DNA from 2 places in the Pseudomonas sp. Cab53 genome. Region 2 is predicted to be linked to the other one. Evidence: riboswitches for the same ligand, from Rfam matches in the RefSeq annotation. Region 2 holds a riboswitch; the other holds the start of a gene.
What was found. Region 2 has a riboswitch for cobalamin ahead of cobW (cobalamin biosynthesis protein CobW). Riboswitches for the same ligand answer to the same signal wherever they lie in the genome.

Region 1 (4,175 bases), 740 kb from region 2:
CCCACCAGGGTCATGCCGAACGGCGAGTTGAGGTTCTCCAGGAAGACGGTGCGGGTCTCGGCGACGCCATCGTGATTGGCGTCGCGCAGCAGCGTGATGCGGTTGGGGCTGGGCACCCCGGCACCGGCGCGGCCCATGACCTTCTTCATCACCCAGCCACGGATGCCCTTGGCGTCATCCGGTTTGGGCGGGGCGTTGGTCTCGGCCACCAGCACATCGCCATTGGGCAGGACGTAGAGCCAGCGCGGATGGTCCAGCCCTTGGGCGAATGCGCCCACTTGCAGGCCCGGGGCCGCGGTCGGCTTGGCACCCTGTGGCCAGCCGATGGCTTCGGCGATGTTGACGGTGGGAATCAGGGTCTTGTTCGGCTCGGGCAGTTTCGGCGCCGGGCCGGTGCCGTCGGACACCTGCAAGGTAGAAGACTCGCCACAGGCGGCGAGCCCGACGGCAAGGGCGAGGATCAGTAAATGGGGTGGCTTGAGCATGCTGGCTTCCCTATGAATGCATGTGGTTATTCATAGAGAAGCGTAGATGCCCGTATGGTTCAACCCATCAGCCGTGGGCCTGCTTGAACAGCACGGCAATGCCCGGATGGTAATGGCCGCTCTCGTTGCGCAACTTGCGATAGGCGTAGGGGAAGTACCAGGCCACGGCGCAGGTGTTTTCCTTCTGCAGGTCGTCGAGCATGTCCTGCAATTCTTCCGGCGTGGCGCTCTGCTGGGCTTTTTGCGGCGCCACGAACAGGCAGCCGAGCTTCAAGTCGCTGGCATAGCTGATGCGCTTGGCATCGCTGGTGATTTCGGCCAGAGGCTGGGTCAGGTTCAGGTGGCTGACCTTGGGCCAGCGCTGGGTGGCCTGGATGAAGGCGCGCTCCTCGCTGCTGGCAATGAACAGATCGGCGCTGGCGTTGCGTTCGCCTTCTTCGTTCTGCTTGCGGGTGGGGGTGTCTTGCAGCGTGACCATCTCGGCCATCCAAGCCGCGGCCGACAGCAATCCGAGGTTGGCCTTTTCATCGTGCCAGTAGGGCGTGTCGTTATCGCCGCGCAGGGCGTTGTAGCGGTCGATGCAGTCAAACCAGCGCTCCAGCATCGGGCGCAGGAATTCCAGCTTCGGATTGCTGATGATCATGCCTTGCATACATTTTGCCCTCTTATTCTTGTGATATCGGGGTAATGTCTATTTGATATCACTTGCTGCAGCCTGACACAAGATTGGCGTCACTTTATTGATCCGGGCCAATGGCCGGTGAACCAGCTTTAATTGACGCTCCACCCCCAACCCTCTAACCTTCGCCGCTTGTTTCAGGTGCTTTGTGGCCATGGCCGACAGAGTGAAACAGGGAAGCCGGTGAGTGCACACGAACCCGGCGCTGCCCCCGCAACGGTAAATGAGTCAAGGTTGCCCACAAGCCACTGTGTCCTAGGATGTGTACGAAATAGTTACATAGCCTAGCCATGGGAAGGCGCGCAGCCCGGCACACGCCACTCATGAGCCCGGAGACCGGCCTGATTCATCCAACGGCGTCACGGTGGGCGATGCCAGGCTTTGTTGCCGTCCTTTTTCGTGCCTGCCCGCCGTTATTCCATCCCAACGGAGGCTTCCCCCATGTCCGGTTCCCCCCACATTGACGCGCCCGATCGCGACGAGCGCCACCTGGCGCGCATGCTGCGCAAGAAGGCGGTGATCGACGAACGCATCGCCAACTCGCCGAATGAATGCGGCCTGCTGCTGGTGCTGACCGGCAACGGCAAGGGCAAGAGCAGCTCGGCGTTCGGCATGCTGGCCCGGGCCATGGGCCACGGCATGCAATGCGGCGTGGTGCAGTTCATCAAGGGGCGCAACAGCACCGGCGAGGAACTGTTTTTCCGCCGTTGCCCCGAGCAGGTGCGCTTTCACGTCATGGGCGAAGGCTTCACCTGGGAAACCCAGGACCGCCAGCGCGACATCGCCGCCGCCGAAGCGGCCTGGGCCGTCTCGCGGCAATTGCTCAGCGATCCGGCCATCGGCCTGGTGGTGCTCGACGAGTTGAACATCGCCCTCAAGCACGGTTACCTCGACCTCGATCAGGTGCTCAGTGATTTGCAGGCGCGTCCGCCGATGCAGCATGTCGTAGTGACCGGACGCGGCGCCAAGCCTGAGATGATCGAGCTGGCCGATACCGTGACCGAGATGGGCATGATCAAGCATGCGTTCCAGGCCGGGATCAAGGCGCAGAAGGGCGTCGAACTGTGAGTGATGTCGCCCTGAGCCGCCATTGTCCGGCGGTGCTGATCGCGGCCCCCGCTTCGGGCCAAGGCAAGACCACCGTCACCGCCGCCCTGGCGCGCCTGCATCGCAATCGAGGGCGCAAGGTGCGCGTCTTCAAGTGCGGCCCGGACTTCCTCGACCCGATGATCCTCGAGCGTGCCAGCGGCGCGCCGGTCTACCAGTTGGATATGTGGATGGTCGGCGAGCAGGAAAGCCGGCGACTGCTATGGGAAGCCGCCGCCGAGGCGGACCTGATTCTGATCGAAGGGGTGATGGGTTTGTTCGACGGCACCCCGTCCAGTGCCGACCTGGCGCGGCATTTCGGCGTGCCGGTGCTGGCGGTCATCGACGGCACGGCCATGGCCCAGACGTTCGGCGCCCTGGCCCTGGGCTTGGCGCGCTACCAGCCGGACCTGCCATTCGCCGGAGTGCTGGCCAACCGTGTCGGCACCTTGCGCCACGCGCAGTTGCTCGAAGGCAGCTTGACCGAAGGCCTGCGTTGGTACGGGGCGCTCTCGCGGGAAACCGGCATCGAGTTACCCAGCCGCCACCTCGGTCTGGTCCAGGCCAGCGAATTGAATGACCTCGACCTGCGCCTCGATGCCGCCGCCGATGCCCTGGCCGGCAGTTGCGAGGTCGCGTTGCCGCCCGCCGTCGAGTTCGCCGCGCCTGAAGTCATCAACCCCGAGCCCTGGCTCGACGGCGTGCGCATCGCTGTGGCCCGGGACGAAGCGTTTGCGTTCACCTACGGCGCGAGCCTGGACCTGTTGCGGGCCATGGGCGCGAAACTGCACTTCTTTTCGCCGATTCATGACACCGAGCTGCCTGAGGCTGACAGCCTTTACTTGCCCGGCGGTTACCCCGAGCTGCACCACGTTGCGTTGGCTGAAAATGCCGCGATGCTGGCGGCGATCCGGGCTCATCATTCAGCCGGCAAGCCATTGCTCGCGGAGTGCGGTGGCATGCTGTATCTGCTGGATTGCTTGACCGACGTCGACGGCACCCGCGCTGAACTGCTGGGCTTGCTGGCCGGCGAAGCGCAGATGCAAAAACGCCTGGCGGCCCTGGCGCTGCAATCGGTGGAGCTGCCGGAAGGCACCTTGCGCGGGCACACTTATCATCATTCGTTGACCAGCACCGAGCTTGCGCCGATTGCCCGGGGGCACAGTCCCAATGGCGGGCGTGGCGCGGAAGCGGTTTTCCGGCAAGGACGGATGACGGCTTCCTATGTGCATTTTTATTTTCCGTCCAATCCGCGGGCGATTGCCGCGTTGTTTGCGCCTGATCTTGAGGCCGCCTTCGCGAGCAAGCCCGCTCCCACATTTGAACACCTGACCCCTGTGGGAGCGGGCTTGCTCGCGAAGAGCCCATGACCGACACCGCTTTCTCCCAGGCCGAACGCGACGCTGTCTACCGCGCCATCGCCGAGCGCCGCGACATGCGCCATTTCAGCGGCGGCACGGTCGAGCCGGCCTTGTTGCGCCGCTTGCTGGAGGCTGCGCACCAGGCGCCCAGCGTCGGCCTGATGCAACCCTGGCGCTTCATCCGCATCAGCGACCGCGCCTTGCGCCGCGACATCCATCGGCTGGTGGAGCAGGAGCGCGTGCGCACCGCCGAGGCCCTGGGCGAGCGCAGCGATGCATTCATGAAACTCAAGGTCGAAGGCATCAACGATTGCGCCGAAGTGTTGGTGGCAGCGTTGATGGACGACCGCGAGCGGCACATCTTCGGTCGCCGGACCTTGCCGGAAATGGACCTGGCCTCGCTGTCCTGCGCGATCCAGAATCTGTGGTTGGCCTCCCGCGCCGAAGGGCTGGGGATGGGCTGGGTGTCGCTGTTTGAGCCCCAGGCCCTGGCCGATCTGCTGGGCTTGCCCGCCGGCGCCAAGCCGCTGGCGATCCTCTGCCTGGGCCCGGTCGAGGGGTTTT
Region 2 (4,175 bases):
AACTGATGGGCCGGCTGATGATTCGCCCGTCCAGCTCCGGCAAGGCAATGTGCATCGCCAGGTCCCGCGGCCCCAGGCCTTGCTCGCTGGCACGCCAGCCGGGTTCGTTGTCCTGGGCGCAGATCGCCTGGATCACCGGAATGTCGCGGCGAAACGGCCGCAAGTGAGGCGCTTCCGGACTGGATTGGGCGAATCCGGTGGTGTTGAGGATCACCCCCGCCTCGACCTCATCCAGCCAATCCTCGACCTGCGCCAGGCAGGCCGGCTCCTTGAGGCTTGCGACGGCCATGGGCAACGGGTTGAGCCCCGCGGCTTGCAGGCGCTGGCAGAATACGTCGATGAAGGCGGTGTTCGCCGCTTGCAGGTGCGAGCGATAAAACAGCAGGGCCGCTACCGGCTGGCCGGCCTGCCAATCGGCTTGCCAATCGCCAAGGCTGGCGTTGGTCTTTTGCGGATGATAGATCGCCGTGCGCGGCAGGGCCTGCGGCTCGCCCCACCGGTAATCGCGACCGAACCATTGGCTGGCCAGGTTGTAGAACAGATTCAGGGCATTGCCCAGGCCACCCTGACGCAAGAACTGCCAGAGCCGGTCGCGCCCCTCGAAGGGCACGTTGCTGAGGTCACTCAGCTCCGGGTCAGGCCGATCGTCACCCGGCACCAGGATCAACGTCACCCCGCGCCCAGCCAATTCCATCAGCCGTTCAATGCCGTAGCGCCAATAGCCGATGCCGCCGTGCAGCGACAGCAGGATGACCTTGGCGTGGCGCAGCACGTCGTCGAAATACAGGTCTACCGAGGCGTGGTTCTGCACCTGCATCGGGTTGGCAAGGCGAAACGGCGGGTAGTCGTCCGGCAACTGCCGCGCCGCTTCGGCCAGCAGCGCCAGGCTGGAGTCGCCGCTGCACAGGATCACCAGCTCGGCGGGGGTTTGCCCCAGGTCGGCAATGTTGTCGTCCGCTACAAAGCCGCCCGGCTGGGTCCTGAGCAGGTGCATGGCTTAGACGCTGAGGGCGGCGCGCAGCTGCACTTCGAGCAGACCGGCGTCCAGCGCCTGGCCGATCAGCACCAGGCGGGTGACCCGCGCTTCATCGGCGCCCCATTGGCGATCGAAATGCTTGTCGAAACGCGTGCCGACACCCTGGACCAGCAAGCGCATCGGCTTGTTCGGGATGGCCGCGAAACCCTTGACCCGCAGCACGCCATGTTGCACCACCAGTTGAGTGAGCGCGTCCAGCAACAGGCTCTCGTCAGCCTGGGGCAGTTCGATGGAGATGGAGTCGAAAGCGTCGTGATCATGGTCATCTTCGTCGCCATCATGGTGATGGTCGTGATGGCTGTGGCGAGCGTCGATGTGTTCTTCGGAGCCGGCGCCCAGGCCGATCAACACGTCCAGTGGCAGGCGGCCGCTGCTGGCTTCGATGACCTTGACCGCCGGCGGCAACTCCTCGGCCACTTCCAGACGGACTTTCGCCAGGTCTTCGGGGCTGATCAGGTCGGCCTTGTTGAGGATCACCAGGTCGGCGCTCGCCAGTTGATCGGCGAACAGTTCGTGCAGCGGCGATTCGTGGTCCAGGTTCGGATCGAGTTTGCGCATGGCGTCCACCTGGTCGGGGAACGCAGCGAAAGTGCCGGCCGCCACGGCAGGGCTGTCGACCACGGTGATGACCGCGTCGACGGTGCAGGCGCTGCGGATTTCCGGCCACTGGAAAGCCTGGACCAACGGCTTGGGCAAGGCCAGGCCGGAGGTTTCGATGAGGATGTGGTCGAGGTCGCCACGCCGGGCCACCAACTCACGCATCACCGGGAAGAACTCTTCCTGCACCGTGCAGCACAGGCAGCCGTTGGCCAGCTCGTAGACGCGGCCGTTGGCTTCTTCTTCGGTGCAACCGATGGAGCACTGCTTGAGGATCTCACCGTCGATGCCCAGTTCGCCGAATTCATTGACGATCACCGCGATGCGGCGGCCCTGGGCATTGTCGAGCATGTGCCGCAGCAACGTGGTTTTACCCGAGCCGAGGAAACCGGTGACGATGGTGACGGGAAGTTTGGCCAGTGTTTTCATCGGATGCCCTTTGGCAAGGTGGCGGGCAAACGGGACGACAACCGCAGGCACAGGGGTGCGCGGAAGATTTCGCCACCGGATCACCCCGCCCGGTTGTAGTGAGAATCTGTCTCGAGGCAGGTCTCCTGGCTGACGGCGGGGCCGGCCCGGCTTTGACAAAGCCTGGGCAGGCAATTCCTGCGCCTTCCCGTGCACATGCACAGTGGCCCGGCAGGAACGTCACCGTTCACAGTTGCGGGGGCAGCCGCGGCTTGGACCGCGTTCCCTTCTTAGCTTCGGCGCGAACCGAAGAACCTCGAAGGCGCAAGGCTACGCAGGGTGTGCAGGCGGGTCAATCTCCGAGAGCAAGATGCAGGATGCTGTTGTGGCGAGGGAGCTTGCTCCCGCTCGGTTGCGCAGCGACCGAAAAGAGCCGGGGGCCGCTGCGCTGCCCAGCGGGAGCAGGCTCCCTCGCCACAACAGCCCGCTCGTCTGCCCTTGTACATTGACGCCCGCCCCCGCCCATGCTCTCCTGTGCGCCTAGTTACGGGTGCCCTTCACAGGGTGAAACGGGAAACCGGTGAATCGTGTGCTTTACTTCAAGGCCACGTCAGTCCGGTGCTGCCCCCGCAACGGTAAGCGAGCGAAGCGTCTTAACCACTGTGCCCATGGCATGGGAAGGTGACGCTTGCCGGCAAGGCCCAGCCCTGCCCCTCGCGAGCCCGGAGACCGGCCCATGACTCAAGCATCAACAAACCCGCGGTGGGCGGGCGCTGTTCGAACCCTGGCGACCTGCGCCCGGGTTTTCATTGCGCTCGATTTACCCACTGGACGAGACAAGAACAGAGGGAAGCGCCATGTCGACCATCAGCAGCACCGTTCGTACCGCCAGCAGCACCACCACCCTGAGCCAGCGCCTGAGCGCGGCGATCCTCGCCTCGATCCTGGGTGCCGGGCTGGTCTATTTCGCCGGGTTCTCTCACATCGAAGCGGTGCACAACGCTGCCCACGACACCCGCCACAGCGCCGCCTTTCCGTGCCATTGAGACCTGACGACATGATCAAGCGTATCGCCCAGACCGCCGGTTTCAGTGGATTGCTGGCCGCCCTGCTGCTGACCCTCCTGCAAAGTTTCTGGGTATCGCCGCTGATTCTCCAGGCCGAGACCTATGAAAAAGCCCCCGCGGCCGAAGTCCACGAGCACGCGGCCGGGGTCGCCCATACCCATGACACCGAAGCCTGGGAGCCGGAAGACGGCTGGCAGCGCGTGCTGTCCACCACGGGCGGCAACCTGGTGGTTGCGGTGGGCTTTGCGCTGATGCTGGCCGGCTTGTACACCTTGCGCGCACCGACCCGCACCGCCCAGGGCCTGCTCTGGGGGCTGGCCGGCTACGCCACGTTCGTCCTGGCACCGACACTCGGCTTGCCGCCGGAGTTGCCCGGCACGGCGGCGGCTGACCTGGCCCAGCGGCAGATGTGGTGGATTGGCACCGCCGCGTCCACCGCGGTGGGCATCGCCCTGATCGCCTTCGGCCGGCACTGGCTGCTCAAGCTGCTGGGCGTGGCAACCCTGCTGGTGCCCCACGTCATTGGCGCACCGCAACCGGAGGTCCATTCGATGCTGGCACCCGAAGCCCTTGAAACCCAGTTCAAGATCGCCTCGCAGCTGACCAACGTGGCGTTCTGGCTGGCCCTGGGCCTGATCAGCGCCTGGCTGTTCCGCCGTGACGGCCAAGCCCACCACGAGGCATGAACAGCCGCTCTTCCCAGGCTGCGCCGACCCTGGTGATCGGCCTGGGCTGCCAGCGTGGTTGTCCGGCCAGCGCGTTGCGCGCCTTGCTGGAGCAAACCCTGCAAGCCCACGGCATCGACCTTGATCACGTGCAGGCCCTGGCCAGTATCGACCTCAAGCAGAACGAAGCGGGCCTGCTGGAGCTGGCCGAGCATCTGGCGCTGCCGCTGGTGTGCTTCAGTGCCGAGCAGTTGGCCGGTTATCAGGACCGTCTCAGCCACCGCTCCGACATCGCCTTCGAACGGACCGGCTGCTACGGCATCGCCGAAAGCGCCGCCCTGGCCCTGGCCGACCGCTGGGGCACGGCACCGGCCACGCTGCTGATTACCCGCCAGCGAGGCC

Region 1: it holds a riboswitch for cobalamin, as region 2 does, so the genes downstream of both, cobO (cob(I)yrinic acid a,c-diamide adenosyltransferase) here and cobW (cobalamin biosynthesis protein CobW) in region 2, are expected to answer to the same signal.

The regions. Positions count from the first base shown of each region.
Region 1 covers NZ_AP021902.1:4,658,629-4,662,803, reverse strand. Annotated here, with positions in the region: gene KI241_RS20275 (sorbosone dehydrogenase family protein) at 1-485, opposite strand, end outside; gene KI241_RS20270 (hypothetical protein) at 553-1,137, opposite strand; cobalamin riboswitch at 1,287-1,524, shown strand; gene cobO (cob(I)yrinic acid a,c-diamide adenosyltransferase) at 1,606-2,232, shown strand; gene KI241_RS20260 (cobyrinate a,c-diamide synthase) at 2,229-3,620, shown strand; gene bluB (5,6-dimethylbenzimidazole synthase) at 3,617-4,175, shown strand, end outside.
Region 2 covers NZ_AP021902.1:3,920,223-3,924,397, forward strand. Annotated here, with positions in the region: gene cobN (cobaltochelatase subunit CobN) at 1-994, opposite strand, end outside; gene cobW (cobalamin biosynthesis protein CobW) at 998-2,062, opposite strand; cobalamin riboswitch at 2,160-2,375, opposite strand; cobalamin riboswitch at 2,573-2,794, shown strand; gene KI241_RS17025 (CbtB-domain containing protein) at 2,899-3,087, shown strand; gene KI241_RS17030 (CbtA family protein) at 3,099-3,794, shown strand; gene KI241_RS17035 (cobalamin biosynthesis protein) at 3,791-4,175, shown strand, end outside.